One region of the Pseudoalteromonas sp. NFXS53 genome, then DNA from elsewhere that is predicted to be linked to it. Evidence: predicted binding sites of a transcription regulator. Region 1 holds the regulator's gene; each other region holds the start of a gene.

Region 1 (10,994 bases):
AGTAAACGTGCACCATCTCGACCATCTGCGCCCATTCCCGTTAGAACAATCGCGAGTACATCAGCTTGATAAGCTTTGGCAGCACTTGCAAAGGTGACATCAACACAAGGCTTGTAGGTCACTCTTGCACTGTCATCCTCAAAAACTCGCAACGTTTTCATTGCTCCTTTAGACTCAACCAACATTTGCTTGCCACCTGGCGCCAAATACGCAACACCTGGCTGTAATTTATCACCGTGTTCTGCCTCTTTTACCTTTATCTTACAAAGACTATTTAGCCGTGTGGCGAAAGCTGGTGTGAAAGCAGCTGGCATATGTTGAATCAGCAATATCGGGTGTGGAAAGTTAGCAGGGAGCTGCGTCAGAATGGTTTGCAGTGCAACAGGCCCGCCTGTTGAAGTCCCTATAGCCACTATTTTATATTGCTTTCCAGAAGCCTTGAACTGTTTAGCTGTCGTAGTTGAATTTGATACTGGCTGAACCGCAGCTCTTTGAAAACTTCTATCGGGTTGAGCAACGCTTGCAGTACGAGCCGACACTTCTGGCCTACCCGAAACCTGTGATTTAGAAGGTACTGGCTTGCTCACTACAGGTCGGGAATAACTGCTAACTGAGCGAGGGAGCCTTCTTCGTCCAATTTCTTTTACTTTGTTTTGTAGAGACTTAATTGCTTCTTCGCTATTTCGGGCAATGTCTTCAAACTTTTTAGGTAAAAAGTCTAATGCACCTGCATCAAGGGCATCTAGTGTAGCACTTGCCCCTTCACGAGTTAATGATGAAAACATTAAGATTGGAGTAGGGTTAGCCTGCATAATCTTTTTAACGGCGCTAATTCCGTCTAAAATAGGCATTTCTACATCCATAGTAATAACATCTGGACGTAGTGATGCCGCCTTCTCAACAGCTTCTTGTCCATTAACAGCAAAGTCAATTACCTTAATATCACTATCTTGCTCTAAAATTTCGCTGACTCGACGCCTAAAAAAACTTGAATCATCTACAACTAAAACTTTTACTGCCATTGGCATACTCTATGAATTCTTAAGAACGAAAAGTGGTGCATCCGCACCACCTTTTAACTGTTTTGCTATCTCAGGTTATTTACCTGCATAGTGTTTTAGCATATTCGGCACATCTAAGATTAATGCTATGCCACCATCAGAAGTGATTGTTGCACCAGCCATACCTGGTGTACCTTGCAATAATGCATCTAATGGCTTTATTACAACTTCTTCTTGGCCGATAAGAGAGTCAACCACAAAGCCAACCTGTTGAGTACCTATTTGCACAATAACAACATGTCCTTCAGCTTTCTTCGTTGATCTATCTGCGCCCTTAACAAGCCAATGCTCTAAATAGAATAAAGGAATTGCTTTTTCACGCACAATAATCGTTAACTGACCATCTACTACATTAGTTTTTGTTAGATCTAAATGGAAGATTTCACTAACACCAGCAAGAGGTAAAGCAAATGTTTGTTCGCCAACAACTACCATTAAGGTTGGTAAAATAGCCAGTGTTAATGGAACTTTTATCTCAAGGATTGTGCCCACACCGAGCTCTGATTGAATATTAACAGAGCCATTAAGTTGAGTAATTTTCGTTTTAACAACGTCCATCCCAACGCCGCGGCCTGAGATATCTGAAATTTCTTCTTTTGTTGAAAAGCCTGGTGCAAAAATCAAGTTATAAGCTTCAGTGTCAGATAACCGACTTGCTTGGTCCGAATCAATTACGCCTTTATTAATCGCAATTTTTTTCAGTTTTTCAGCATCCATACCTGCACCATCATCTTTAATGGTCAACAGAATATGGTCACCCTCTTGAGAAGCAGAGAGTGTCACTGTACCTGTACGAGGTTTACCTGATGCCTCACGAACATCTGGCATTTCAATACCATGGTCAACTGAGTTTCTAACCAAGTGAACAAGCGGGTCTGCAAGCGCTTCTACTAAGTTCTTATCTAAATCGGTCTCTTCACCTTCAAGAATAAGATTAATATCTTTCTTTAAACTACGTGCTAAGTCTCTAACAACACGAGGGAAACGACCAAATACTTTCTTGATTGGCTGCATTCGTGTTTTCATTACCGCACCTTGTAAATCCGCGGTAACCACGTCAAGGTTAGATATCGCCTTACCCATAGCTTCACTGCTAGAGTTATTTGCTAAACTAACGAGACGGTTTCTCACTAATACCAGTTCACCCACCATGTTCATAATTTGATCTAGGCGTTTTGTATCAACACGAACAGTAGTCTCAGCCTGAGGTGCTGGCGGCTTTTTAGCTGATGCAGGTGCACCTTGGGCTTTTGCAGCTGGAGCCGGTGAAGGTGCAGATTTTGCTGGCTGAGGAGCCGGTTTTGGTTTTGAAACTGGCTTGGCTATAACAGGCTCTGGTTGCTTTGATTCAGGCTGCTTTGATTCAGGCTGCTTGGGTTCAATATTTGCGGCAGTTTTATTCGGTTCAGCAGTTTCTAATGACTTTGGCGCACCACCTTTACCATGAAGTTCATCTAACAATGCCTCAAATTCTTCATCGTTTATTTCATCATCACTTGGAGACGATGTTGAAGCGGATGACGAAGGTGCTTGGCTAGGGCTTGCTGGAGGAGGCGTACTAATCGAACCGAAACTACCAACGCCATGAAGCTCATCTAAAAGGCTGTCAAACTCATCGTCTGTAATATCACCATCATCTGAGCCTGAAGCAGTAGGAGGAGCTTGCTCAACAGCAGGGCCTTTACCAGCCCCATGTAACTCATCAAGTAAGCTCTCAAATTCGTCTTCTGTTATTTCATCAATGCTATCTGAGGTAGTTTCACCTGCTACATCATCGGTATCAATATCAAAAAGAATATCATCAGCAGACAAATCAACTTGTGGTGTCTCTTCAACAACAGGCTCTGGTTCTGAACTTGGAATGGAGATTTGCTCATCTTCTGATTCAGGCTTACTCAACTGGTGAAGTGTCTCGAGTAACGCAGGATCTGCGGGATCAGGTTGTTCACGATTTTGAATGTGAGCGAACATTTCATTGATGGTATCTAAGGACTGAAGAATGACATCCATCAATTCAGGAGAAACAGAGCGTTGCCCTTGTCTTAACACATCGAATACGTTTTCCGCACCATGACAAGCGTCAACAAGCTCAGTCATGCTCAAAAAGCCTGCACCACCTTTAACAGTGTGAAACCCTCTAAAGATTGCGTTTAATAATTCTTTATCTTCAGGGTTATTCTCTAGTTCAACAAGCTGCTCAGATAACAACTCTAATATTTCACCAGCTTCAACAAGAAAGTCTTGCAATATATCTTCATCGACTTCAAAGCTCATGTACACACTCTCCTATTAGAAGCCTAAGCTCGACAATAAATCGTCGACCTCATCTTGATTAGATACGACATCTTCTCTAGATTCTGCATTCATTATTGGACCTTCAGGTCCAGATATCTCAGTAGAATCCATTTCAGCAATCTGAACCTCTTCAATGTTTTCTTTTTGTTTTGATTGGGGCTCTTCTGCTGAACCAAATACAGTTAGTAAGTGGATTAAGCTGTCTTCTACTTCTCTAACTAATTCGATAACACGTCGAATGACCTGACCAGTTAAGTCTTGATAATCTTGAGCCATTAAAACATTGGTCATGTGCCCCTGAAGCTCATCTGTTGTTGCTTGAGAGCCTTGCATAAACTTATCTAAATCATGACAAAGAGATTTGAATTCACCAAGCTGGATATCACGTCTCATCAGTCGATCCCAAGTTGGTTTTATATCAGATAAATCATCTGCGAGCTGCTGCGCGAGAGGCAAACTTGCTTCAACTGCATCCATTGTTTTATTGGCTGCGTTTTCTGTCATTTCCATGACGTAATTCAAACGTTCTTTAGCATCCGGTAAGGCTTCTGTCGTCAAATCAGAAATACGAGTATCAAGCTCAAAATTTTTCAATGACTCGTGTAATTGACGAGTCAATTTACCCACTTCAGCAAAAAGTTCAGATTGCTCTTTACTTGCAGCCTCCATGATTAATTTATCTGCTTTATCTTGCTCGCCTTGCTCAAGATAAGTAACCAGTTGCTTAGCTTGCTCAAGTGTTATTTGAGGCACAGAAGGTGCTGACATCCGCCTCTCCTTCTTAGTTATTTAGCCTAAACGTTCAAACACTTTTTCTAGTTTTGTTTTAAGTGTTCCAGCAGTGAATGGTTTTACAATATAACCATTTACACCAGCTTGCGCCGCAGCAACAATTTGCTCTTTTTTCGCTTCAGCTGTCACCATAAGTACTGGTATATGCTTAAGGCTGTCATCTGCACGAATAGCACGGAGAAGGTCGATACCTTGCATACCTGGCATATTCCAGTCCGTGACTACGAAGTCAAATTCTTGGTTTTGAAGCATAGGAAGAGCTGTACTGCCATCGTCTGCTTCTTGTACGTTTGTAAAACCTAAGTCTCTAAGCAGGTTTTTGATTATTCTTCTCATCGTAGAAAAATCATCAACCACAAGAATTTTCATGTTTTTATCCAAAACATCCTCCAGTGAGGTTTGAACCTATTATTATTACTCTAATTGACCCAGTCATTGATTTTAGCCCTAAGCCTGATCATTGCCTGCCCATGAATTTGGCTTACTCGAGATTCACTTACATCGAGTATTTGCCCTATTTCTTTTAAATTCATTTCATCGTTGTAGTAAAGAGATAAGACAAGCGCGTCTCTTTCTGGTAACGATTGAATCGCCGTGAGCAACGATTCGTTAAAGCGTTCATTTTTAACGTTATTGAACGGTTTGTCTAGCGCTAAATCATTGTTAACAGGAGTGATTACGTCTTCATCAACACCTAAATCTTCGATTCCAATGATTTTACTTGCATTCACATCATGTAGAATATGATGGTACTCATCTAGAGTAATATCAAGTTTTTCAGCGATTTCAGTGTCTTTAGGTTCTCGACCAAGGGCGCTTTCTAGATTAGCGATGGCCTCAGCGACCATGCGACTATTTTTATGAACGCTTCTTGGTGCCCAGTCTCCACGACGAATTTCATCTAGCATTGCGCCTCGAATTCTAATCCCAGCAAAAGTTTCAAAGCTTGCGCCTTTGCTTGCGTCAAAATTTTTACTGGCTTCAATCAAGCCTATCATGCCTGATTGCACAAGGTCATCTAACTGAATATTTGCAGGTAAGCGAGCCAACAAATGGCACGCCACTTTTTTGACAAGACCGGTATGACGCTCTATCACTCTATTGAGATTGTCTGTAGTTTGATAGCCCATCGCTTTACCCATCGATGACGACATAGTTATCCGTTGACTAGCTGTTCAATAAAAAACTCTAAATGACCAGATGGTTGATGTGGTATTGGCCATTTAACTGCTTTACTCGCTAACCCTCTAAATGCAACCGCTGCCGGAGAATTTGGAAATAGCTCAACAATAGTTTTTTGACGGCGAGAAGACTTACGCATATTTTCATCAAATGGAATGGTTGCAACTAATTCTAGTGCAACATCTAAGAATCTGTCAGTAACTTTAGAAAGTTTAGCAAAAAGCTCCTGCCCTTCGCGTAAACTTCGGACCATGTTAGCCACAATTTTAAAACGGTAAACACCGTGCTCACGACTGAGAACTTTAATCAGAGCATAAGCATCAGTAATTGAGGTAGGCTCATCACATACAACAACCATCACATCTTGCGCTGCACGTGAAAAGCTGAGTACCATGTCAGATATACCCGCAGCGGTATCAACAATTAGAATATCAAACTCTGTGTTTAACTCACTGAAGGCGCGGATGAGGCCCGCATGCTCTGCAGGCGTCAACTCAACCATATTTTGTGAACCTGAGGTGGCTGGTACAATTTTTATACCAGCGGGCCCTTCAACTAAGATCTCATCTAATTCACACTCACCCGACAGGACATGAGATAAGTTTTTTTCTACTCTTAAACCAAGCATCACGTCACAATTTGCCAAACCTAAATCGGCATCTAAGACGAGCACTCTGTTTCCTTGCTGACCAAGTGCAATAGCCGTATTTAATGAGACGTTGGTTTTACCAACCCCTCCTTTACCACCCGTTACTGCAATTACTTTTACGCCATGGTTGCCATTTTGATTCATTCTACGCAGGCCACTTGCTTGATCTAATACTGTGTTAATCATACATTCCTACTGTCTGAGACGCTACAGGTACACGTCGCGAATGTTGTGCTTTTATTCTCTTTAAATACAATTGCTCAGCCTTTTTGACCATTTTATGAGCATTTGCTACACGAATGTCTTCTGGCACTCGTTGACCGTTAGTAAGATACCCTATTGGCAAGCGATTTTGAATCGCAATACTAATAATCTCGCCTAAACTTAGACATTCATCAAGTTTTGTAAAAATACAACCACTTAAATTCACTTTTTGGAAGTGACGAACCGCTTCTTGCAGTACATGCATTTGCGATGTTGCACTTAAAACCAAATAGCTTCGAATATCGACTCTAGAACTTCTCATTAACGTATTAAGTTGTTCTGTTAAACGGATATCTCTTTGACTCATACCCGCAGTGTCTATTAATACTAGACGCTTATTACGTAAATGATATAAAACTTCTGCTAATTCATTGGCATCTTTTACTTGTTTTACTGGACAACCAATAATTCTGCCGTACGTTGCCAGCTGCTCATAAGCACCAATTCTATAAGTATCAGTTGTAATTAACGCAACTTTGTCTGCACCGTACTTCTGCGCGCCTAATGCAGCAAGTTTAGCGACTGTCGTTGTTTTACCTACACCCGTTGGACCTACTAATGCATATACACCACCTTGACGAAGAATATCGTTATTAGTTGTGTGCATTTGATTTGCCACCATTTCAAGCAATGAATTCCATGCTTCTTTGCGAGAAACGTCATCAGGGATGAAACAAGCCATTTGTTCAGCCACTTCTTTATCGACACCCATACCTTGTAAACGGTCAACTAAACACGCTCTCGTTGGGTCTCTTCTTTCCATTTCTTGCTTCATTAAGCCTGAAACTTGATGTTCAAGTAATTGACGAATAGCATTCATTTCTTCTCTCATGGTTGCCATTTCATCAACTTTTTTTGGCGCAGGTTCAAAATCATCAGCAAACCCTGTATCAAGGTCATCATCAAAGCTCCATGATTGCGCTTGCTGTTGAGTTTTAACATTTGGTTCTGCTCTGAAGTTTTGTGTTGAGGTTGGACGCTCATAACGCTCTTCAGTCGCTTGACGAGGTTTAAATACTTCTTCGGTATTAATGCCTGATTGAGAGAACATAGATGCAAGCTCAGGTGAACGAGGCTTCGGAGCTTGTCTGTCTAATAGAGCCTGTAAACTGTCGGCTACTTGAGCTTGAGGCTCTGGTTTTGCACGCTGAGGTTCTGGGCGAACAATACGAGATTGCGTAGCTCGAGGTTGCGCTGGTGCTGAATTTACTTGTGGCGCCTCAACGGGTGTTTCTGGCACTCTGTCATTATCCACGGCTGCAACAATTTCTACACCATCTGCCAATTTTTTGTTTGACATAATCACAGCATCAGCGCCAAGCTCTTCTTTTACTTCTTTCAGTGCTGTGCGCATATCTTTGGCAAAAAAACGTTTAATTTTCATGTTACAACCCCTTAATTCCTATCTATTGTCCAACTGAGCTTACAATTTTGATTTGTCTTTCATCTGGTACTTCTTGATATGACATCACTCGAAGACCTGGGATCGTATGTTTGACAAACCTTGAAAGCACACTTCTTAACATACCTGAGGTTAGAAGGATGGATGGGTCGCCTAGCATTTCTTGCGTTTGGTGCGCTTCTCTTAATGATGTTTGAAGTCGCTCCGCAAGGCCTGGCTCTATTCCAGCCCCTTCATCACCCGCGTTCTGAAGTGACTGATGCAACATCTGTTCCAACTCAGGCGCCAATGTTATGACAGGGATTTCATCTGCACCGCCAACGGCGTCTTGAACGATTAATCTACGCAGTGAAATTCGCACTGCAGAGGTTAATACATCAGGGTCTTGACTGCGTGGACCATACTCAACAAGGGTCTGAACAATCGAGCGCATATCACGAATTGCAACCCCTTCATTCAGTAAGTTTTGCAGTACTTTAACTATCGTAGTAAGAGGCAGTATATCTGGTACTAAACCTTCTACTAAACGAGGGTGTGACTTGGCAAGCATGTCTAATAAATTCTGAACTTCTTCATGCCCAAGTAGTAATGATGCGTTGTTTGTAAGCAATTGACTAATATGAGTTGCGACAACAGTCGCTGCGTCTACCACAGTGTAACCTAATGAATGCGCCTCATCTTTTTGCTCCGGTTTAATCCAAACCGCTTCTAGACCAAAGGCAGGATCTGTCGTTGCAACGCCATTGATTGGGCCAAATACTTGCCCTGGGTTGATGGCTAATTCATCACCATGTTTTAATTCACCGTTACCTGAACCAACCCCCATTAGAGTGATACGGTATTCATTTGGGTCTAATTCAAGGTTATCACGAATATGTACAGGCGGAACCAAGAAACCTAGCTCTTGTGAAAGCTTCTTACGAACACCTTTAATACGACTTAACAGCTCACCACCTTGCGCTTGATCTACTAGCGGAATTAAACGATAACCAACTTCCAGACCAATCACATCGACTGGTTGAACGTCGTCCCAGCCTAGCTCTTTTTGTTCTTGAGGCTTATTTGCAATATCGCCACCTGCTGCCTGTTGTTGCGCTTCTAGCTCTGCAGCTTTTGCTTTTTGCTGTTGTGTGTAATAAGCCAGATAGCCAAGCAGCGCACCTAAGCTTAAAAATGCAATATGCGGCATACCAGGCACCAAGCCCATCGTAATTAAGATACCAGCAGCAATATAGAGAGATTTCTCATTTCCTAGTTGAGTTTTAAACTGCTCACCCATGTTATGAGATTCGTTTTGGCGAGTAACGACGATTGCAGTACCAATTGAAAGTAAAAGAGAGGGGAGCTGTGCAACCAAGCCATCACCAATGGTAAGTAATGTGTATACTTCCATGGCTCTTGAAAACGATAAGTCGTGTTGGATCATGCCAACAAATAAGCCACCAATGATGTTAATAACTAAAATCACAATACCTGCTATTGCATCACCTTTTACGAACTTACTGGCACCGTCCATTGAGCCATAGAAGTCTGCTTCGCGTGTTACTTCATCACGACGTTTGCGTGCTTCTTCTGCACTGATAAAACCAGCATTTAAGTCGGCATCGATTGCCATTTGTTTACCAGGCATAGCGTCTAATGTGAAACGCGCAGATACTTCCGAGATACGACCTGCACCTTTTGTGATTACCACAAAGTTGATGATAATCAGGATTAAGAAAACAACTAAACCAACGGCATAGTTACCCCCAATTACCACAGAACCAAACGCTTCAATTACCTTACCCGCGGCATCTCCGCCATTGTGGCCTTCTAATAATACAACACGAGTACTGGCTACATTCAACGCTAAACGCATAATGGTTGCAATAAGCAGAACTGCTGGAAACATGCCAAATTCGAGTGGTTTCATGGTGTATACAGTGACAAGTAATACCACCAATGCCAAAGCGATATTAAAAGAGAATAGAATGTCTAAGAGGAATGGAGGTAAAGGCAAAATTACCATGCCCAAAGCCGCAAGCACTAATAATGGCGTTCCGACCCCTTTCGCATAGTCTTTTTTATTCTCATTAAGACTTTGTAAAACTGCTTTAAAATCCATAACTTAACAACTACAAAATATTGACACTGGTCTAATAAAGCAATTTGTAAGCCAAGATTTATATTCTGGTTAGTGCCTCATATCTTCTGGAATAGGTAAATTCTTACTCAAGTTGGTCGGCCTTCTACCTCGACCTTTTTGATAACGTTTTAGCTGGAATACATAAGCTAAAACTTGTGCCACCGCAGTGAAAAGCTGGTCTGGAATTTGGTCACCCACTTCTGTGGTGTGATAAAGTGAACGCGTTAAGATTGGCGACTCAACAATAGGTACTTCATTACCTTTCGCTATTTTTCGGATTTGCATTGCTAATTCATCGACACCTTTAGCAAGCACGATTGGGGCGCCCGCTTTTTCGGTATCGTATTTAAGTGCAACTGAATAATGGGTTGGGTTAGTTACAATAACATCAGCATCTGGCACGTCTTGCATCATGCGCCTTTGTGACATTTCTCGTTGTGTTCTTCTAATACGTGCCTTTATTTGAGGGTCACCCTCAGAGTTTTTGTATTCATCTTTCACTTCTTGCAAGGTCATTTTCAATTGCTTGTGATGATTGTAACTTTGATATGGTGCATCAATGGCTGAAATGATGACCATCGTGCAACTCAATGCTAAAAACATCCAAGCCAATATCTCTAATGCATGGATGATAGAGCTCGGGACCTGCTCAATACTTAAATGTAGTATTTCGTAAAAGAATATTTGAATGAGCAGGATTGCAAAGCCAGCAACTAAGACAAACTTCAATACAGACTTCACCAATTCGACAGCCGCTTGAGGTCCAAACATACGTTTAAAACCTTTCATTGGCGACATTTTACTTGCCTTAGGTGCTGCAGCCTGCCAACTGAAATTAAACCCACCTAATATAGTATTGCCAACAATACCCGCAATGGCGATGATAAAAACAAACATCGCCATTGGGAAGAATAATTCAGAAAACATCTCGCCCCAGACCGAGAACATTTTTGTTGTATCGTATGTTTCATTGCGATTTAACGTGAGCCCTCGGCCCATAATGTTATATAAGCCTTTCGCGATAGCGGGTCCATACATTAATAATGCAATCGCTGAGAATATCAGTACAAAGGTAGTACCTAATTCTTTTGAACGGGCAACTTGCCCTTTTTTACGGGATTCATCTATTTTTTTATCGGTGGGTTCTTCGGTCCTTTCTTGACCTGAATCTTCAGCCATACCTTACACCGTGCACCCAATTAAATTACAAAGTAGCTCTGTCAT
Region 2 (10,994 bases), on a different contig from region 1:
GGTTGGTTACACTGGTAACCTGTGTAAAGCATCTGACGGCATTCGTTGGTATCACTTGGTGCCATGATGATCATATTTGGAATACAGCGCATAAAGCTTAAGTCATATGCACCTTGGTGAGTTTCACCATCAGCGCCAACAATACCTGCACGGTCAATTGCAAACAGTACTGGTAAGTTTTGTAGCGCGACATCGTGAATAAGTTGGTCATAAGCACGTTGTAAGAAGCTTGAGTAGATAGCAACTACAGGCTTAAGGCCTTCACATGCGAAACCTGCACCTAGAGTAACAGCGTGTTGCTCAGCGATGGCAACATCAAAATATTGCTCAGGAAACTCTTTCGAGAAACGCACCATACCTGACCCTTCACGCATCGCTGGCGTAATCGCCATAAGCTTAGGATCTTGTGCTGCCATATCGCATAACCAATCACCAAATACTTTTGAAAAAGTAGGGGCGCTAGGTTTAGATTTTGGCAAGCTATGGATGCTTGGGTCGAATTTTGGTACGCCGTGGTAACCAATAGGGTCGGCTTCAGCTGGTTTGTAACCTTTACCTTTTTGCGTCTTGATGTGCAGGATCTGAGGGCCTTTCAGGTTACGCATATTTCTTAGCGTATCAACCAGCATATTGACGTCATGACCATCAATTGGACCAATGTAATTTAAACCAAGCTCTTCGAAGAAAGTGCCAGGAATAACCATGCCCTTTAGATGCTCTTCCATACGGCTGGCAAGCTCTTTCACAGTCGGTACACCAGAAAGAATTTTCTTGCTGCCTTCGCGTATATTAGTATAAAAGCTACCAGAAAGAATGCGTGCAAAGTGGTTGTTAAGTGCGCCTACATTTTCAGAGATAGACATCTCGTTATCATTTAAGATAATCAGCATGTCGGATTTAATGTCTCCGGCGTGGTTCATGGCTTCGAACGCCATACCAGCCGTGATCGCACCATCACCTATCACTGCAACGGTTTTACGGCCTTTACCTTCTTTCTGTGCAGCGATAGACATACCTAATGCAGCTGAAATCGAGGTACTTGAATGACCTACGCTGAAAGTGTCGTATTCACTTTCTTCACGATAAGGGAAAGGGTGTAACCCATCTTTTTGACGGATCGTATGCATAGCATCACGACGTCCCGTTAAGATTTTATGGGGGTAAGCTTGATGGCCCACATCCCAAATTAATCTATCTTCAGGTGTGTCATAGACGTAATGTAAAGCCACAGTCAATTCAACGGTGCCTAAACCTGAAGCCAAGTGACCACTGCTCTGCGAAACCGAATTAAGTAAGTAATCTCTTAATTCGTCGCTCAGCTTACCCAGTTGGGGCTGTGGTAATTGACGTAATTGCGCCGGTTCATCAACCAAGGCGAGTAATGGGTACTTGCTACTGTCCAGTTTCATTCTTTCAACATGTGTCCTACGCAAACCTTGTCCGATTATATACAAAGGTTTACTTAATTTTTATAAATTTTGTTCTATTCGTCATCAATACGTCATGATTGAGTATTAGTGATCACGCTCAATTATATATTTCGCAAGCTCTGCCAATACATCGGTATTATGAGGTATTGTATCAAGTGCAGACAGAGCATTTCCGACCAATAGATGTGCTTTTTGTTTTGCACCATCTAGTCCAAGCAAAGCCGGATAAGTTGACTTGTGATTATCTAAGTCTGAGCCTTGCGGCTTTCCTAATACGGCGGTATCACCTTCGATATCTAAAATATCATCTTGTACCTGAAAAGCGAGGCCAAGATTTTTACCATATATATCAAGGGCTGTAATTATTTCTGGTTTGACATTCGTAGCGCACAACGCGCCTAATTTAATTGCACAATTTAACAATGCGCCGGTTTTAAGTCGATGAATACGTTCAAGCTCTGCAAGGGTAACTGACTTTTCTGTCGCTGAAATATCAAGAGCTTGTCCGCCCACCATGCCCTGCAAGCCAGATGCAACAGCAAGGGTATTAACCATCTTGATTTGTTGCTTTGCGGGTATCGAAAATTCATGTTCACTTAAAAATTCAAACGCTAAGGTTTGTAGCGCATCGCCTGCTAAAATGGCCAATGCTTCATCATAAGCAATATGACAAGTCGGTTTACCTCGACGTAAGTCATCATCGTCCATAGCCGGTAAGTCATCATGGACTAATGAGTAGCTATGAATACATTCAATCGCAGCTGCGGCGACATCAAGGTCAGCTTCTTTGGCACCTAACAGTTTGCCTACAGTGTAAACCAAAAAGGGCCTTAATCTTTTACCGCCATTATTTATGCTGTAAAAAGTTGCTGATTTTACGGTTTCATCGGTATCTAATGGCAAAGAGAAGTAGTTACTAATGTAACTGTCTAAACGGTTTTGTGCCGTATTTATATGCTCGAATAAATTCACTGCGGGGTCTTAATCTAATTGATTTGGCATTGGTGTTACAGGTGTCTCAGGGTCATTGCCCATCAGGATTGAGACTTTTTGCTCAGCACTGCTTAACTTTTCATTAGAGGCATTGGCTAATTGAACACCACGTTCAAATTGCTTTAGAGATTGTTCTAAAGTCAGACTACCTTGTTCCATAGCCTGTACAATGCCTTCTAGTTCGGCCATTGCTTCTTCAAAACTTAGATTTTCAGGTTTTTTTGCAGCCATAGTACATCTTGCCCAGCAATTTATTTTAAAGGTAGCAATTTTAGGAGGATTAGCGACTCAGGTCAAAGCTTGTTGCTGGTAATCGTGACGAATCAGTTTGTTTTTTGCCCTATGTGGGCTTTAATCGAATTTTAACAACGTAATTGAGTTAAGATATTCAAGATGTTGCCGATAAAAGTCTTACTGAAAATTAGGCTTTTCACTGTAACATAGGCACAAGGTTTGCAAATATTCTAATTAAGCATGATATTTGTAGTAGCCACTCAAAAAATTGACTTAGAGTGTCATAATAAAAAAGTAATGATTAGTATTCTCTGGAGGGGATAGTGGATTTAGCAACCGTTATCGGAATAGTAGGTGCAATAGGTTTGGTCATCATGGCGATGTTCATGAGTAGTAATGGTGACTTGGCCATGTTTGGTGATGGCCCATCTACCGTCATTGTATTCGGTGGCTCTATTTTCATCGTACTCTCGAACTTCACCATGAGCCAGTTCTTAGGCATTGGTAAAGTTGTTGGCAAAGCCTTTATGTTCAAGATTGAATCTCCAGAAGAGCTCATTGAGAAAGCAGTTGAGTTGGCTGACTCGGCTCGTAAAGGTGGCTTTTTGGCTTTGGAAGAAGCAGAAATACCCAATGCCTTTATGCGTAAGGGCGTGGATATGCTAGTAGATGGTCATGATGCTGACGTTGTACGTGCCACTTTATTAAAAGACATTTCACTCACTACCTCTCGACACGAATTAGGCGCTAACTTATTTAAATCTTTGGCAGACATCGCCCCTGCGATGGGTATGATCGGAACGCTAATTGGTCTAGTTGCCATGTTATCAAACATGGATGACCCAAAAGCGATTGGTCCTGCAATGGCGGTAGCATTACTTACGACGTTATATGGTGCGTTCCTTGCGAACGTAGTTGCTATTCCTATTCAGGCGAAACTTGAGTTGCGTAAAGATGAAGAAGAACAAAATCAACGCCTAATCTTGGATGCAATTTTGGGTATTCAAGATGGTCAAAACCCGAAAGTAATCGAAGGTATTCTGAAGAACTACCTACCTGAGTCGAAACGCGGCAGCGACAAGGAGGAGTAGTATGTCAGACGAACAAGAATGTAAATGTCCCCCCCCCGGGCTGCCCGCTTGGATGGGAACATTTGCTGATCTAATGTCACTCTTGATGTGTTTCTTCGTTCTGCTGTTGGCTTTCTCCGAAATGGATGTTTTAAAGTTTAAACAAATTGCAGGTTCGATGAAATTTGCTTTTGGTGTGCAAAATAAAATCGAAGTAAAAGACATTCCCAAGGGGACCAGTGTAATCGCGATGGAGTTTACACCAGGTAAACCTGAGCCGACTCCCATCGAAACTATCCAACAGCAGACGGTAGAGATGACGCAACAAATGTTGGAGTTCCAAGCTGGTGATGAAGCTTCTGCAGGTGGTCGCCAAGAGCAACGCGGTAATAAGCGCGGTGGTGAATCGCAAAGTACTTCACAAGAGCAATCTATGGAGCAGGCTATTTCAGCTGCCGATCAAGAGCAGGTTAACGAGCTGGTGAAGAAAATTGCCCAGCAAATGGAAAAGCAAATTATGGATGGTGCAATAGAGCTTGAGTCTCTTGGGCAGCAGATCATTATTCGCATCCAAGAGAATGGTGCCTTTCCGTCCGGTAGTGCATTTTTACAGCCGAAATTTAAGCCAATAATTCGTGAGATTGCTGAGCTGTTAAAAGATGTGCCTGGAGAAATTACAGTGTCAGGTCATACTGATGATTTTCAGGTGACTAATGAGCTTTATTCTAATAATTGGGATTTATCTGCAACCCGTGCGGTTGCCGTGGCAAGTGAAATGGTGAAAGCCCCTGGTTTTGACAAAAATAGAATGGTTGTTGTTGGTCATGCTGATACTCGCCCGCTAGTGCCGAATGAGAATGACACAGATAGACGCCGTAATCGCCGTGTTGAAATCTCAATTCTTCAAGGTAAAGCGAAAGAATCTGATCCTATCGAATTGCGTGGTAATTAATTTTTTCATTCTTTAGTATTGTATTCTTGATAGATGGTTGGAATTCAGCTAATTTGAAGGTGAATCATCTATCAAGGAGAAAATACGATGTCTATTCTAAGTAAATACGCTTACATGCCAGGTAATAATGGCGATGGTGCTGATGATAATGATGAGCCACCAAAGTCTGAAGAAAAATCGTTAGATTAATCATTTCAAGATTAACCTTTCAATATGTCATTCGATTTAAACAGCACTTACTTTAATCAATTTTTGTTATTAGTAAGAGATCATGCAACTTTACTGACGTTTATTTCGGTTGCTCTGTTTGCATTATTAAGAGATGACAAAGCCTTTAGATATGCGGCACTGTGTGCCGCATTTTATGTGATTGGCTATTTCTCTTTCCCTTTGATCAAGCAAGTTGATGCCGATCTATATGTCATTCGTTACATTTATTGGACGTTGAGTGACATCGTTTTTATGGCTATCTTGGCTGTCTGGGCATTGAAAGACAAAGTGTATTTGTGGCAAAGCGTATTGGCACAACTCATCGTGCTTCCTGCACCTATCATGCAGTTATTTAGATTGGTAGATAGGCATTATCTTGATTTAAGTTACTCGACCTACCTTTATAAAAGTATCTTACCTTTAGTGAATATTCTTACCGTCATCCTGTGTTTTCTGCCCGTGATGTATCTATTAAAAAACCGAGTAAACCAACTGCAAGTAAAGGGATAGTGTTTCACCATTTTAAGCGCCTAGCTAACCCTCCAAACTGGTTAAGATAATTACTATCCCTAATTTAGCTTAATTTATATCAATATCAGTGATTGCAACATTAATTCCCGTATCTGAACCTGCAGAGGTTTGAGCTGCTAACTTAACAAATGTTTTATTTCCTTGGGCGTTTGGAATAACAATATCTGTCATAGCAAACTCACAGTTTTGAATTAACCTTTCTTGAGGCAAGTTGGCACTTAAACACATTATTTTTGTAATGTTATTACTGCGTATCTCTTCGCAATAGGCCGGGTTTAAACTGCTGCTTAACTGTTCATCAACCTCAATTAAAGAAAGTAAAATAGTAAAGTCAGTATCGTTGCATGCTAATGGCACGACTCTTTGATTATTTGATAAGTTGCCTTGCAAAAACCTCTGCTCATCTGAATTTTGGTACCAGACGGTCAGTGTACTTTGCAATAGGTTTGTGGACATTGAGTTGGGACTGCCTTTAGCACGCCAATCATTTAAAGATTTCACTTCAGGCAGTGCAAATGAGACGCTAAGTTCTGGTATATATTTGAATTGTTGGCCAGATTTGATTGTATTATTCTCAGCGCCTTGCCATGTATCTGTAACGTCTGCACCAAAAATATTCGCTACTTGCTCACACAGTGGTTCAGAGCCTTTGTATGATGTTTCTGCTAGGCTACTTGAGCGGTTTGTAAAGAAAGTTACCTGAGGCTTGGTTTGGAGCGTATCCCCCTCTATTTGCCAATAAGCAATGTTTGTTTCTTGCTTATTGAAATGCCTTTGCGCTGAGAAATCACTGCTACATTGTGCGCTCTCATTGACGGGAGGTGCAGTATTATCCTTTGATAGTGGTTCGCTGCCTCCGCCACCGCACGCAGTTAAAAAAGAAAAGGAAAGCAAGATTAGGGGGTATTTCATGAGACTTCCTTGAATTTGGGTTATCAGGCTTGCACGATAACCCAAACTTTTTACCGTTAACCTAGCGCAGGAATAACGCCAAACATTTGCAAGCCTTGTGCTGCTATTATGACAACCCCACAACAAGCTGCAAGGCTTAATCCAAATCGACCGCCTCTAACCTGATAGCCTTGTTCATTAGTTTGTTGTGCTCTTTGAACCCAAACCATCGCAACAGGTAAAAATATCGCTAAAACAACCAGTGCAATTGCGGCGTATCCTAGGGCGGTAATAAACCCTTGTGGGTAGAATAAAGCGAAGCCAAGCGGGGGCACAAAGGTAATTAATGCCGTCTTCAATCGGGCGCTTTTGTTATCACCTTGTTTGAAAGCATCAGCAAAGAAATCAAATAGTCCAAGGCTTACACCTAAGAAAGAAGTCGCCAATGCTAGATCTGCAAAAATCGTGATCGACGTACTGACTTGTGAGCTGTTCACTAAACTAGAGACGCTGCCAATGAATCCTTGCAGGCCTTCAGATTGTAAAAGTTGTGACTGGCTCATCATACCTTGGCTAATTAATTGCCAGAAGACATAAATAACTAAAGGGACGGAGGCACCGAAAATCATAACCTTTCTGAGAGAACGAATATCAACACCGACGTATTTTACGATTGATGGAATTGAGCCATGAAAACCAAATGAGGTGAAAATAACAGGTATGGCTGAAATAAGAAGTCCTTGCTCTAGCGGCATTTCGAGTAAGTGTTGGCCTTGAACATAAGGTGTCAGAACGAAAAATAGACTGCCCAGCACGATTACTTTAATGGCAAATAAAACACGGTTTAGTTTATCAACCGTTGAGGTACCCATGGTGACAATAGCAGCGACCAGTACAGCCACGAGTACAGAGCCGACTTGCGGGGCCACATTGACATCAAGCGCTGCATTTATTTTTGACTGTAATTGCGCGCCTCCACCTGCGATATATGCTGCACATAACGCATAAAACAAAAAGACCATTGCAAAATTAGCGATATACTGCCCACGTTTGCCCAATAATGTCTTGGCGAGCGTATTGAGTGTAGCATCTGAGCTGGCGAATTGATGAAGCTCTAGCATTAATAACGCGGTATAGGTCATTAATATCCATGTTAATAAAATCAAGATTAAAGATGCACTAAAGCCAATACCTGCAGAAGCGATAGGCAGTGCTAACATGCCCGCTCCTATGGTTGTGCCTGCGACAATTAGCATACTGCCGAGGGTTTTATTCTTTATCACATTATGCCCCTTTAAGTGTGAGAGAGCAGGCAAGATATAACGCAGAGCAAAAAATTGAAACTCCTTTGTTATAAATCAAGATACGTGTTTGTAATATATGTTTTACATTTTGATGCACAGTATTGAGATTTAGACATAAAAAAACGCGATGACACTGCATCGCGTTTTTTTGAAAAGCAGTGATTACTTCACTTCTTTACCAGCAGCTTGTTGGTCTGCATGATAACTAGAGCGAACAAACGGGCCACACGCTGCGTGGGTGAAACCAATTTCGTCAGCGTAATCTTTTAATGCATCAAACTCTGCTGGCGGCACATAGCGTTTAACCGGTAAGTGGTGCTTTGAAGGTTGTAAATATTGACCTACAGTTAGCATGTCAACATTGTGCTCACGAAGGTCACGTAATACCTCTTCGATTTCAGACATTTCTTCGCCTAAACCCACCATTAAGCCTGACTTAGTTTTAACATTCGGGTGTGCTTCTTTGAAACGGCGAAGTAGTTCTAAAGACCACTTATAATCCGCACCAGGGCGAGCCAGCTTATACAGGCGAGGCGCAGTCTCTAAATTGTGGTTGAATACGTCAGGTGGTGTTTCAGTTAAGATCTCTAATGCTTTTTCCATACGACCACGGAAATCTGGTACTAAGATTTCAATGGTGATCTCAGGATTGTGCTTACGGATCGCTTTAATACAGTCAGCAAAATGTTGTGCACCACCATCACGTAAGTCATCACGGTCTACAGACGTGATAACCACATACTTAAGCTTCATGTCTTTAATGGTTAAAGCCAGTTTTTCAGGCTCTTGTGCATCTGGTTTTAACGGGCGACCGTGCGCTACATCACAGAAAGGGCAACGACGAGTACAAATAGCACCTAATATCATGAATGTCGCTGTGCCGTGGTTAAAGCACTCAGATAGGTTAGGGCATGATGCCTCTTCACATACAGAGTGTAACCCGTGGTTTCGCATTGCTTGCTTGATGCCTTCAATACGCTCACTCGATTTCGGTAAACGGATTTTAAGCCATTCAGGTTTTCTCAGCATTTCATCGCGTTCAGTTGGCATTACCTTAACTGGGATCAATGCCATTTTCTCAGCATCGCGAAGCTTTACCCCTGGCTCCATTTTTACTGGTTTACTCATTCGTTCTCGAACCCTTCTTTGTGTTCAACATGCTCAGCGTTAAGACGTTTGAGCATATGTTTAACAAGACCTTGCGCAACTTCATCAAGTTGCGACGGGCCATTTAATTCACTTGTTTGCACCATGTTCATACCGGCATAGCCACATGGGTTTATGCGCATAAACGGGCTCATATCCATGTTTACATTTAGTGCTAGACCATGAAACGAACAGCCGCGACGAACGCGCAGGCCCAAAGATGCAATTTTACTGTCGTTAACGTAGACACCGGGTGCATCCGGTTTCGCATATGCATTAATGTCGTATTCTTTTAACATATCGACAATGCATTCTTCTAACCAAGTAACTAGCTCTCTCACGCCGATTTTAAGACGACGGAGATTAAACAGTACGTACATCATTTGCTGACCAGGACCGTGATAAGTCACTTGACCACCGCGGTCAACTTGAATAACAGGAATGTCGCCCGGAGCTAAAACATGCTCTGCTTTACCTGCTTGCCCCTGAGTAAAGACAGGCTCATGTTCAACAAACCAGATCTCATCGGGACTGTTATCGTCTCGGGTATCAGTGAAGTCTTGCATTTTTTGCCAAATAGGCTGGTAACTTTGTAAGCCTAACTGGCGAACTATCACGGTACTTTGAGTCATGGTTAGCCCTACAGTACGTAACGTACGTCTTCGATATTGCCAATTTCGGTATAGATTTGCTCAATATGCTCTTTTGAAGTGACGGTCGCGACCAGTGTCACCGACTCGTAAGTGCCTTTGCTACTCGGTTTTACTTTAGGCGCATAGTCACCTGGTGCAATTGTTTGCAACTTTGCAAGGATCTGATCAGTCAGATTTACATTTGCTAGGCCCATAATTTTAAACGTGAATGGGCAAGGGAACTCTAAGTATTCGTCAAACTTAGTATTTTTAACTGGTTGAACCATGAAGGTGTCCTCATCGCAAATGGTGTGGTGTGTTTTTATTTCACACACGCTCAATATTGGCGGGCATTCTATCATTTTTGCGGCAAAAAAAAACGCCTCACTCAGGAGGCGTTGATGACTAATAAATCAATTATTACATGATCTGTAAACGTAAATAGTCATAGATCTTGCTGAAGAAGCTACCTTCTTCAATTTCTTCCAGTGTAACTAATGGATACTGAGAGATTTCTTCGCCATCTAGCTCTAGGAATAGCGTACCTACTTTAGTGCCTTTGGCTAATGGCGCTTCTAAAGTTTTATCTAATTCAAAGTTCGCTTTCAAATTCTTGCGTTGGCCACGAGGGATGGTAATGGGTGTGTCTTCTAGAATACCTAAAGAAACCGTCTCTTTATTACCCATCCAAATACGCTGATCTGCAAAGCTATCGCCCGCTTTATATGGTGTGATTGTTTCGAAGAAACGGAAGCCATAGTTAAGTAGTTTTTTACTTTCGACTTTACGAGCACGCTCACTGTCTGTACCCATCACAACTGCAATTAAGCGCATGTCGTCTTTAGTTGCTGATGTCACTAGGCTGTAGCCAGCCTCTGATGTGTGACCTGTTTTAATGCCATCAACGTCAAGGCTTGCATCCCAAAGCAGTGAGTTACGGTTATACTGTTTAATACCATTGAAGGTAAAAGACTTTTCTTTGTAAAGCGCATACTCTTCTGGTACGTCACGAATAAGCGCGGCACCTAGCGTCGCCATATCACGAGGTGTTGTGTAATGCTCGTCTGTATCAAGGCCATGACTATTAATGAAATGCGTGTTAGCCATGCCCAGTTTTTCAGCGTGTGCATTCATGAGATCAGCAAATGCACTTTCACTGCCAGCAATGTGCTCAGCCATCGCAACACACGCATCATTACCTGATTGAATAATGATGCCATGGTTAAGGTCATCGACACTGACTTGCTTGCCAACTTCAATGAACATGACCGATGAGCCAGGGAAGTTCTTCGCCCATGCTTTTTCACTGATGGTAACCATATCAGTTGGTGAGATATTACCAGCTTCAATTTCGACACCAATTACGTAACTGGTCATCATTTTGGTTAGGCTTGCAGGTGCCAGCTTAGTATCAGCTTCGCCTTCAGCAATGACTTTGCCAGTTGTGTAATCGACCAAGAAATAACCTTTCGCATTGATCTGAGGTGCAGAAGGTAGGATCTGTGCGGAAGCTGAAAAAATGGTTGCTGAGCATACCAGCCCGCAAATTTTGGTAAGTAGTTTGGTTTTTAGTAAAGTCATTATGTTCTTTTATCGATAAA
Region 3 (10,994 bases), on a different contig from region 1:
ACCATGGAACTTTGAGTGGGCAAGTGACCGACCTTCAAGCGTGTTTAAACCTAAATGCGCTGCGCGCACCAAAAGCACAAAATGCCAGCATTAATGATACCAACCCTGCGCATAAAGCCTTTTTAGAGCTGTTGAAAAACATAGAAGACCTACCGTCAGATGAAAGTGAAGAAACCTTAGCTGACAGTGTATATGATTGGCTTGACGCCGATAGTATCACGTTTCGTTCGGGTGCAGAAGAAGACGAATATATGTCGCTACGTACACCTTATCTAACTGCAAATAATGCATTTGCGTCAGTGTCTGAATTACGTGTGATCAGAGGCTTTAATCCATTAGTCATGGAAAAGTTGCTCCCTTATGTATGTGTTATTCCTGGTAGTGAAGAATTAAAAATTAACGTGAATACCATTTTGCCAGAACAAGCATTATTGCTGAGTGCATTAATCGATGGATTAAGTGAATCAGATGCGCAAAGCATCATCTCTGCACGTCCAGAGCAGGGGTATGACAAAGTGGAAGATTTTCTCTCTGAAGCCACCGCCCAAGGGGCTCAGAATATTAAGCAAGTAACCGATCTATTTACCGTAAATAGTGACTATTTCAAGTTGCGCGCAAAAGCCATGTTCGATGAACGGCTTTTCACAATGACCTCAATTATTCAAATAAAAGAAGGTCAAGCGAGCATACTGGCGCGAAAATTTGGAGGCGTACAGTGACAGAAAAATTATTGATCCGTATTGATCAATCCGCCAAACAGGCTATCCATTGGTTGGTCTATTCAACCGACCAGCAAATAATAGCCAGTGGTGAATACAAACAACTATCAGATTTGGCTGAGTTAACAGAGAAAGCGCAAGGTAGAGAAACTAGCGTATTGCTTTCTGCATCTATGGTGCAGTTAAAAACCATTGAACTACCAACAAAGTGGAATAGAAAACTAGAACAAGCATTGCCATTTATGTTGGAAGAACAACTGGCTTGTGATGTCGATGATGTATTTATTGCAATAGGTGAGCCGGGCGTTAAAGATGACAAACCGACCATTAATATAGCATTGTGTGATCGAGCTTTACTTGCTGAGTTATTTGCAGCTTTAGATGAGTATCAGATTTTTGCGAAGCAAGTTCTGCCAGATGCACTGTTGCTGCCTGAGCAGGCAGAAAATGAACTCGCTGTTGTGGAGCTTGATGGCCAATGGCTATGTCGCTTAGGGCAGTGGCATGCATGTGTGATTGAGCCAAGCTGGGGGGCTGATTACTTGCATGCATCAGCGGTCGAAAAAATTTCTCATTACAGTCCTGCTGACGCCTTGCCAGAGGTGGCGCCTAAGGTTGCAAAAGAGGCAGAATATGAACTGCCGCTTGCATTACTGGCTAAAAACTTAACCAGCACAGTATTCAATTTACGCCAAGGCATTTTTGCCGCGAAGAAGAGTACGCCACAATGGTGGAAAGATTGGCAGTCAGGTTTAATTGCGGCATCAGTGGCTTTGTTTGGCTTTGTAGTTGTTCAAGGCATTCAAGTTGTGCAACTGAAAGATCAGGCCGAGAAGGTGAGAGCTGAAGCGATTGCAACTTATCAACAAGCATTTCCAAATAAGCGAGTACGAGAAGCGCTACTTAGACGTCAAATTGAAGGTGAGTTAAAAACCATTTCGGCGACCAAACAAGGTGGCTTCTTAGATTTGGCGGACAAGTTTGTTTCAGTTTATAGCCAAGTCAAAGATTTCCAGCCTGAGACTTTACGCTATGACCATAAACGTAATGAATTGCGTATTCGTGTAAAAGCCAAAGACTTCCAAGTGTTTGGTCAAGTTAAAACGATTCTTGAGCAAAAAGGTTTAACAGTGCAGCAAGGCTCATTAAATAACGATGGTGATGCTGTGATTGGTGAAATTAGATTGCGAGGTGATGTATGAAACAACAAGCAATCAACTACTGGGGTTCGCTAAAAGAGCAAGAACAGCGTTTACTTATTATCGCGGGTGTTGTCTTTATTGTTTTCGTTTTAGTGATGGGAATATTAAAGCCACTCAATAAGGCAGTTGCTGATGCTGAGCAAAAACTGAAGCGTGAGCAAAATTTTCAAGTGTTTGTTGAACAAAGCATTGGAAAGTTGAAAGCGGCTGGTAATTCTGCCCGTACTTCTTCAGGCAATTTATCGCAACTCGTGAATCGCAGTCGAGGCCGCTATGGCATTGTTATCAGTCAGATGCAGCCAAATAACGACAGTCTTCGTGTGAATATTGAAAGTGTCGAGTTTAATAAATTAGTTGGTTGGCTTGATGAACTTGTACATCAACATGGTGTCACTGTGGCAAACCTAGATATTTCACAGGGTGAAGACACAGGTTTTGTGCGTGTAAGTCGATTGGTGTTAGAGAAGTAGTATGAAGCAAAAAATTTATTTAGTTCTATTGTTTATTTTCTCGTTTTTGGCTTTTGCTCTATCTCAGCTGCCAGCATCAGTTGCGGTGCAAGTCGCACAAGGTTACTTGCCTAAAAACGTGGCTTTCGGTAATTTGACTGGCTCACTCTGGCAGGGGCAAGTCAGTGAAATACGCGTCAATAAGGTTCAGGTTTTCAATGTTCGTTGGCAGTTAGAGCCTACCGCTTTACTAACAGGCAACCTTGCTGGTGATTTAATTTGGGGTAACCCGAGAGCAAGCGAAGAAATGTCAGGAAAAAGTCATTTCAGTCTTTCACTGTTAGACCAACAAGCGAGCTTGAAAGATGCAGTACTGCGTTTTGAAGTTGAGCAGTTAATGGGGCAGTTAAACCTTCCGCTACCTGTCAATGCAACGGGTCGCGTTATTTTTAACATTGATCAGTTTGAAAGTGGCAAACCTTACTGTCAGCAAATTAAAGGCGATGTATTTAGCCCAAATATTCGTGTTGAAGGGTTAACTGGTTGGTTCTCCATTGGTGAGTTGGGCGCGGATTTAAACTGTAAATCGGGTGATTTAGCTGCGGTGGTTCAGCCAGATAATCTATTGGGTTTGCAAGCGGATGTTCATTTAGGAAACAACTTTCAATTTAAAGTTGCTGGTAACGTAAAACCAGATGCCTCATTACCGAAAGAAGTGCATGATGCGGTTAAATTCTTAGGTCGTCCTGATGCCCAGGGTCGTTATCCGGTGAACTTGTAAGGCTTGTTATGTTTGAGTTTTCGTTTACAGAGCAACATAAAGCGTTGCTCATCGATTATTTGTCTAGCACAGAGCAGGCTCTGCCTTATGCTGTTTGTGAAGGCTACCTGTTTGCAATCATTTGCAGCCCAGCAGGTATTGAAATGGAGCAGTGGCTAACAATCGTCAGTGGCGGTGATGAGCAAATTGCAGAAGAGCATGTTTTTTCTTTAATGGCACTGCATCACGATATCAGTGAGCGGGTTTTTTCAGGTCAGTTCCAGTTACCATACTCGTCAACAGCTGTAGTTGAGTTGCAGCAATGGAGCCAGGGCTTTTTAGCGGGTATTGAGCACTTTTATGCTGAGCTAGTTAATAGTGCAGTTTTAAATGATGAGCTTAAACAAGCATTGATCAGTAGCACAGAGCAACTAGGGTTTTTCTCTCTAGAGCAGTCACAAATTGCAGCCTACTGTGATGCCAATAATGTTGAGCTAAATTGTTTTTGTCAGCAACAACATTCAATTGCGAACGAATTTGCCATGGCCTATGTGCAATTAGTAGAAAATGCTGCTGTTGAAAGTGGCTTATATGATGAAGAGAGTTAAAGCACTGAGAGTGTTTTTTGGGTAAGCAAGCGCTTACCCAAGCTCTAATTCAATACTCGTGCAGCCTTTTGCACAACTTACCAAACCTTTATTTTTATCTTTTCCATTAAGGTCTAATTGCAGAGGCTTGTTGCATTGCTCGCATAACAAGGTTTGTCCTTTGCTTAGTTTCTTAAGTATATTCTTGTGCTGGTTAAATGCTGCGGCACGCTGCTTATTAAAAGCATCAATATCTAGCTTCATTACAACGATTTTCCTTCAAAAATAGATTCACCGGCAATTTTACAAATGACATTCAACTTATTACCGTAAAAATAGAGATTCAGATCGTTTTCTTTGCAATAACGAAGGTGGAAGGCTTTTAATTTATCATCAGTGCCTAAAGCGTCGTTTAAATATTCTAATTCGGTTTCATCTAATTCTAGCTTTTGCGAAATTTGTGTTCTGGCGATTTTAGCTGAAGTGCTTCTCGCTACTTTGCTTTGCTCACTCAGTAAGCTCACGCCTTCACCTAATAGTGCTTCTCTTGGCTCTTTAATGGCCGGATGATCGATAGTAAAAAGTGCCAGAATGACAACAACAAGCAACAAAAACTTTTTCATTGGATACCGTAATATTGATCTAAACAGGAGGAAACATTTGAGAGTGTAATAAAATGGGGCTTTCAAAAGCAAGTGATTAAGTTATAAACACTACATAAGCTTGTCCCTGGTTAAGAAAATTTCAATAATTTCTGAACCAATTGTACCCAGCTTGAGTTTGCTTGCATATAATATCCTTATAGATAAAAAGGTCACTGTAGCAAGTACCTGTCGATCACTGCCATGAGGAGCCGAGATGGACAAACAAATAAAAGTAAAAAACATTCCGAGCGATGTAAAAATACAAAAGCCGGAGCTCCAACCTGATAGGTTTAACCCTCGTAATCGTATTTATGTGCGCGCAGTTAAGGGGCTACACCAGCAACTTCGCAAGCGCCTAGGTTTTATTGGTATGTTGGCGTTTATGCTGATGCCATGGGTTAATTTTGAGGGTCATCAAGCCGTTTATTTTGATCTCTTCGAGCAAAAATTTAATATTTTCGGATTAACGCTGATGCCACAAGATTTAACGGTACTGGCATTTTTCCTTATGATCGCTGCATTTGCACTGTTTGTGGTGACCACGTTTTATGGTCGTGTGTGGTGTGGTTACACTTGCCCGCAAACCGTTTGGACTTTTATTTTTCTATGGTTCGAAGAAAAGTTTGAAGGCAGCGCTAATCAGCGTAAAAAACTCGATAGCCGTAAAATGGACTTTGATAAATTCTGGCGAAAAACGGCAAAGCATAGCAGTTGGATTCTATTCTCTTTGTGGACCGCCATTAGCTTTGTTGGATTTTTCACTCCAATACGTGAACTAGTACCAGATTTACTGACCTGGAGCGCAGGAAGTTATGCAGTCATCAGCATCGTTGTGTTTACGGCATGTACCTATGGTAATGCAGGCTGGATGAGGGAAATTATGTGCTTGCACATGTGCCCTTATTCACGTTTTCAATCTGCCATGTTCGATAAAGACACCTTTACAGTTAGCTATGACGCAAAACGCGGGGAGTCACGCGGTCCTCGCTCTCGTAAGCAAGACCCAAAAGAAATGGGTTTGGGTGATTGTATTGACTGTAATCTGTGTGTTCAGGTATGCCCTACAGGCATCGATATTCGTAACGGTTTGCAATACGAGTGTATCAACTGTGGTGCATGTATAGATGCGTGTGATGGGGTGATGGATAAAATGAATTATCCCCGCGGTTTAATTTCTTACACCACAGAGCGCAATCTTGAAACGCCAGATAATAAAACTAAAGCATTCCGTGGGAAGCTGGCAGGTTACTTATTAATCATGACAGTATTAATCGCGGCACTGGTGGTGAATATTGCGATGCGTAAGCCAATGGAGCTCGATATTATTCGTGATAGAAATCAGCTTTATCGAGTCAATTTCGAGGGTTTAGTTGAAAACACTTACACCCTAAAAGTCATCAATAAAACCCAGCAAGTGCAACAATACGATATTGCGGTTGAGGGGCTAAATAACTTTAATGTACTGGGCAAACTGGCGATTGAAGTTCAGGCGGGTGAATCTATGAATGTGCCTCTTTCTGTGATCATTGACCCCTATGATCTTAAAAAGCCAGTGACTGAATTCCATTTTAGAGTTCAAGTGAAAGGCGACCCGACAGTGTCATTATCACAGCCTACCAACTTCTTTAAAGGTAAATAATTAGATACACTAATTAAACCAAGCAAAAGCGGGTATTCCCCGCTTTTTTTATGCCAAATGAGGAATACATGAGCGAGTTTAGTTTTGCGAATTTAAATCCAGATCGTATCTTGGATGCCATAGAAAGCATTGGGGTTTACCCTGAAACAGGCTTGCTACCATTGAACAGTTATGAAAATCGCGTTTATCAGTTCAAGGCGGAAGATGGTAAACGCTACGTCACTAAGTTTTATCGTCCAGAGCGTTGGAGTGAGGCGCAAATAAAAGAAGAGCATGCTTTTGCACTTGAACTCGCTAATGAAGAAGTGCCTATCGTCGCGCCAGTAGAAATAGAGGGTGAAAGTTTATTTGAACATGCCGGTTATAAATTTGCGCTCTTTCCAAGCGTGGGTGGGCGTCAATTTGAAATCGACAATTTAGATCAGCTTGAAATGCTTGGTCGATATATCGGACGACTACACCTAGTTGGTAAGAGTAAACCATTCCAGCATAGATTGAGTATTAATACCCAGAGCTACCTATTCGATGCTAAAGAAGTTATTGAAAACAGTAAGCTTGTGCCCATGCATCTAGAAACCGCGTTTTACACTATTTTAGAACAGGTTATTTCGCAAACAGCGCAAATGTATCATGCCGATAAGCCTATTCGTTTGCATGGTGATGCACATGCTGGCAATATTCTCTGCACAGGCGATTCACTGACCTTAGTGGATTTAGATGATTGTCGCTCAGGCCCTGCAATCCAAGATTTATGGATGATGCTTAATGGTGATAAAAACGAGCAATTAATTCAGCTCGATACACTATTGATGGGGTATGAAGAATTTAACTCTTTTGATGCAAAAGAGCTGCAACTGATAGAGCCGCTACGTGCGATGCGAATGGTGCATTACATGGGGTGGTTAGCTGCCAGATGGGAAGATCCTGCATTTACACGGAACTTTTCTTGGTTTGCAACAGACAAATATTGGGAGCAGCAGATCTTAGCATTGAAAGAACAGCTTGCAGCGTTACAAGAACCTGCATTACAACTGTTTCCATAAAAAATTGAGAAATAACTATGTTAAAAGCGTTAAAACTATCCATTCTATTTTTCTGTTTGCCGTTGTTAGCCATGGCCGCAGAATTTGATTTTAAAGAAGGTGTGCACTACCAAACTTTAACCACCCAAAAAAGTGAGCAAGCAAAAGTGACTGAGTTTTTCTCATTTTACTGTCCGCATTGTTTCCGTTTTGAGCCAGTTGCTAAGGCATTAGAGCAAAGTTTGCCAGAAGGCGCTGTATTTGAAAAAAGCCATGTGAACTTTTTAGGTGGTTTGCCTGCGCAAGTACAAAGCAATTTAAGCTATGCCTATATCGTGGCAAAGCAAATGGGCAAAGGTGATGAGATTGCAGCTAAAATCTTCGACAGTATCCATGTAAAAAAAGCGCCATTGAATGACATTAAAGATGTGAAAAAGCTACTGGATCTTAATGGTATCAGCGAAAAGCAGTTTGATGCGGCGTTAGCAAGTATGCCAGTGATTGCGGCTGAAAAGCTGATGCAAGACGACCAAACTCGCTTTTCAAAAGCGGGCGCACTATCTGGCGTGCCTACATTTATCGTCAGTGATAAATACAAAGTAAATACCAACAGTTTAAAAAGCCAAGAGCAATTCAACGCATTGGTTAAACATTTATTAGCAAAATAATACGGAGAATAAGATGTTAAAGCTAATTAAAGCCGCTGCGCTGGCACTCATGCTTCCGATAGTTGCAAACGCAGCTCAGTTTGAAGAAGGCGTTCACTACGAAGTGGTTGCCGAGCGTGGTACTAAGAAACCTGAAGTGACAGAGTACTTCTCATTTTTCTGCCCAGCATGTAATGCATTTGAACCACTAATCGCTCAGGTAAAACCTAAACTGAATGAAGGTGTAAAGTTTAAAAAGAGCCACGTAGATTTCACCGGCCCTCGTGATCCAGAAGTACAAAAGATTATGGCTCAAGGCTTAGCACTTGCTGAAGTGCTGCCTCAAAAAGATAAAATCATTGGTGCAATTTTTACGCATATTCATGGTAAGCGTAATAAGATCAATGAACTGGCGGATATGAAAGACATCTTCGTTGCACAAGGCGTAGACGCTACTAAGTTTGATAAAATGTACAAAAGCTTTGCTGTACGTACTAAGACTTCAAGAATGGCGCGTATGCAACAAAAGTGGTCTGAAAAGCGTGCGCTTACAGGCGTTCCAACGTTTATCGTAAATGGTAAATATAAACTGCGTTTACGTGAGTCAAAAACGACGACTCCTGAGCAGATCAGTGCATTAATTAATTATTTAGCTGCTAAATAATTTACTATGAATTAGAACAGAGCCTCGCACTTGCGAGGCTTTTTTATTGGAAAAGACATGCATAAAATTTTGGTTTCAAGTTGTTTGCTCGGACAACCCGTTCGTTATGATGGACAATCTAAAGGGTTAGCAAATGATACTTTGACTCGGTGGCTGCAAGAAAAGCGAGTTGTTGCATTTTGCCCTGAAGTTGCGGGTGGCTTACCAACCCCAAGACCGCCAGCAGAAATCAATGCCGAAAAAGTGATCACCGCAACAGGTAAGGATGTCACTGGAGAATTCCAGCTGGGTGCTGAAAAAGCACTCGCATTATGTAAAGCGCAACAAATCAAATTTGCGTTGTTGAAAGAATCTAGCCCTTCATGTGGTCGAAATACTATTTACGATGGGTCGCATAAGGGAATTAAAGTGGTTGGAATGGGTTTAACTGCAGAAAAGCTTGTTAAAGCTGGTATACAGGTTTTTAGTGAAGAGCAATTGCCACAGCTAGTCACTGCTCTGGCAATTGCTGAAAAGAATTAGCGGGATTATTTACGCTGTAAAAATACACCAGACTCCACATGATGTGTATATGGGAACTGGTCGAAAATCGCAATGCGAGATACAGAGTGTGTTTCGCATAGCATGTCTAAATCACGCTCTAGTGTGTCTGGGTTACATGAGATATAAATGATGTTGTCGTAGTTAGACACCAAACGACAAGTGAGTTCATCCATACCAGCACGAGGTGGGTCAACCAAAATAGTCTGGCAGTTGTAGTCTTGAAGGTTAATGCCATTTAATCTTGAGAATTGACGTTCCCCTTTTATCGCTTGCGTAAACTCTTCACTCGACATACGAATGATATCTAAGTTCTCAACCTTATTCGCCGCGATATTAATTTGTGCCGAGTTTACCGACGACTTTGAGATTTCAGTTGCTAATACTTTATTAAAGCTGCCAGCTAAGGCAATCGAGAAATTACCATTACCGCAATATAGCTCAAGTAAATCATTCTCCAGTGGCGCACAAAGGTCTTGCGCCCATTCCAGCATTTTCTCATTTACTTTCGCATTTGGCTGCGTAAAGCTATTTTCAACTTGCTGGTATTGATAAGTTTGACCATTTACAGTCAGTTGCTCAGTGACAAAATCATTGCCTAACACAATCTTTTGTTTGCGAGCACGACCTATAAAGTCAATTTTATAGGTTTTCTGAAGCTCAGAACGTAATGCATTAATTGTCGCTAACCACTCATCATCAAGCTGCTTGTGATAAAGCAGACTTACCAGGATCTCACCACTTAGCGTCGATAAATAATCGATTTGGAAAAGCTTGCGGCGAAGTATCTCGTTATGACGTAACTTTTCCATCATAACCTGCATGATTTCACTAATAAGCGGTGCGGCAGGGTCAAATGTTTCCACTCGAATTTTTTGCTTGCTCTCTTGATCAAACATAATGTGGTAGAGATCGTCACCATCGTGCCATACTCTAAATTCAGCACGTTGACGGTATTGCGTTTTTGCTGATTCAAAGACTTCAAGCTCTGGTGCGTTAAAGCGAGCAAATTGAGCACTAATACGCGTTTGCTTTTCAGCAAGCTGCTGTTCATAAGTGGCGGTATCAATAGTAATGACTGGCATAGTTAAACTGACCTTACAAATTCGAGAGCGGGTATTGTAGGGGGCATAGGTGATTTGTCCAGTTTCTCGCTAAAATTTGTTGCTTTTTTATACTAAACGCTCAAGGGTCAATAACTGCTGCCGATATAAAGTAATAATTAAGATGTATGCATGGTTTCTATTATTTTGGAGATAAACATGAAAATCGGACAATTAAACCAGCTTCTCAACCCTTCTTTTGCTAATAAAGCAAACAGTAAAGCGGGTTTTAAACCGAATATCCAAAGTAGTACTGATGGTTTTCACGGAGATAAAGGTAAAATTGCAGCAAAGCTGCTTGATGATAAGTTAGCAAAAGCCTTGGATATGGAAAAAGCAGAACCTAAGGCTGCGCCTTTATTTGATTTTGATACCGTTATTAATAATGTGCTTGATTTTGTAAAGGGATCAATAAGCAAAGCGAAAGCTGATGGTCGAGATGACAAAGCGATTCAAGATATGCTGAATGCAACACGTAAAGGAGTACAGATGGGCATAGATGACGCAACATCAGAATTGAAAGCTGCGGGATTATTTAATCAAGACATAGAAGAAGGGATCGAAAAATCTAAAGAAGGGATTTTTAAGGGATTAGATGATTTTGAGGATGAGCTCTTTAATCCAAAACCTGACTCTATGCAGGTGAGCGCTGCACAGTATGCGAGCTTGTCGAATCAAGCTGAGTATAGTTTCACAACAGCAGAGGGCGACGAAGTAACCATATCATTGAGTGATGCTCGCACAAAAGGTCAAGCTGTCAGCTATGCTCAAAACGGTGATAATTATGGTCTTGCTGTATCAGAGCAATCAAGTGAGGAAGTCAGTTTTTCGATTAGTGTTAATGGCGAACTCAATAAAGAAGAGCAAAAAGCCATTAATGAAATGATGAAAGACATTCGCAATGTCAGTGATGCGTTCTTCTCAGGTGAATATGATGATGCGTTCGAAAAAGCGTCGGCATTAAATATAGGTAGCGATCAAATTACTAACTTCACGATGGATTTGCGACAGAAAAAAA

Evidence for each region. The regulator FliA, encoded in region 1, starts transcription of late flagellar genes. The targets are predictions, from matches to a motif close to CTAAAGNTNNNNNNNNNNNNGCCGATA.
Region 2: the regulator FliA is predicted to act here: its motif matches at 2,802-2,828, upstream of pomA (flagellar motor protein PomA).
Region 3: the regulator FliA is predicted to act here: its motif matches at 10,058-10,084, upstream of AC1HJP_RS16920 (DUF5610 domain-containing protein).

The regions. Positions count from the first base shown of each region.
Region 1 covers NZ_JBWVBR010000006.1:142,105-153,098, forward strand. The annotation lists gene AC1HJP_RS08765 (protein-glutamate methylesterase/protein-glutamine glutaminase) at 1-1,022, opposite strand, end outside; gene AC1HJP_RS08770 (chemotaxis protein CheA) at 1,098-3,335, opposite strand; gene AC1HJP_RS08775 (protein phosphatase CheZ) at 3,351-4,124, opposite strand; gene cheY (chemotaxis response regulator CheY) at 4,146-4,529, opposite strand; gene AC1HJP_RS08785 (RNA polymerase sigma factor FliA) at 4,568-5,278, opposite strand; gene AC1HJP_RS08790 (MinD/ParA family ATP-binding protein) at 5,305-6,165, opposite strand; gene flhF (flagellar biosynthesis GTPase FlhF) at 6,158-7,627, opposite strand; gene flhA (flagellar biosynthesis protein FlhA) at 7,650-9,749, opposite strand; gene flhB (flagellar biosynthesis protein FlhB) at 9,819-10,949, opposite strand; gene fliR (flagellar biosynthetic protein FliR) at 10,953-10,994, opposite strand, start outside.
Region 2 covers NZ_JBWVBR010000014.1:92,636-103,629, forward strand. The annotation lists gene dxs (1-deoxy-D-xylulose-5-phosphate synthase) at 1-1,409, opposite strand, end outside; gene ispA ((2E,6E)-farnesyl diphosphate synthase) at 1,515-2,402, opposite strand; gene AC1HJP_RS15015 (exodeoxyribonuclease VII small subunit) at 2,412-2,654, opposite strand; gene pomA (flagellar motor protein PomA) at 2,981-3,748, shown strand; gene AC1HJP_RS15025 (flagellar motor protein MotB) at 3,750-4,679, shown strand; gene AC1HJP_RS15030 (hypothetical protein) at 4,893-5,399, shown strand; gene AC1HJP_RS15035 (hypothetical protein) at 5,469-6,332, opposite strand; gene AC1HJP_RS15040 (aromatic amino acid transport family protein) at 6,389-7,594, opposite strand; gene lipA (lipoyl synthase) at 7,778-8,743, opposite strand; gene lipB (lipoyl(octanoyl) transferase LipB) at 8,740-9,393, opposite strand; gene ybeD (DUF493 family protein YbeD) at 9,402-9,680, opposite strand; gene AC1HJP_RS15060 (serine hydrolase) at 9,814-10,974, opposite strand.
Region 3 covers NZ_JBWVBR010000017.1:101,379-112,372, forward strand. The annotation lists gene gspK (type II secretion system minor pseudopilin GspK) at 1-719, shown strand, start outside; gene gspL (type II secretion system protein GspL) at 716-1,921, shown strand; gene gspM (type II secretion system protein GspM) at 1,918-2,391, shown strand; gene AC1HJP_RS16870 (type II secretion system protein N) at 2,393-3,151, shown strand; gene AC1HJP_RS16875 (UPF0149 family protein) at 3,160-3,738, shown strand; gene AC1HJP_RS16880 (hypothetical protein) at 3,772-3,981, opposite strand; gene AC1HJP_RS16885 (hypothetical protein) at 3,981-4,340, opposite strand; gene ccoG (cytochrome c oxidase accessory protein CcoG) at 4,576-6,000, shown strand; gene AC1HJP_RS16895 (serine/threonine protein kinase) at 6,069-7,043, shown strand; gene AC1HJP_RS16900 (thiol:disulfide interchange protein DsbA/DsbL) at 7,061-7,690, shown strand; gene AC1HJP_RS16905 (thiol:disulfide interchange protein DsbA/DsbL) at 7,704-8,333, shown strand; gene AC1HJP_RS16910 (2-thiouracil desulfurase family protein) at 8,391-8,855, shown strand; gene trmA (tRNA (uridine(54)-C5)-methyltransferase TrmA) at 8,861-9,958, opposite strand; gene AC1HJP_RS16920 (DUF5610 domain-containing protein) at 10,136-10,994, shown strand, end outside.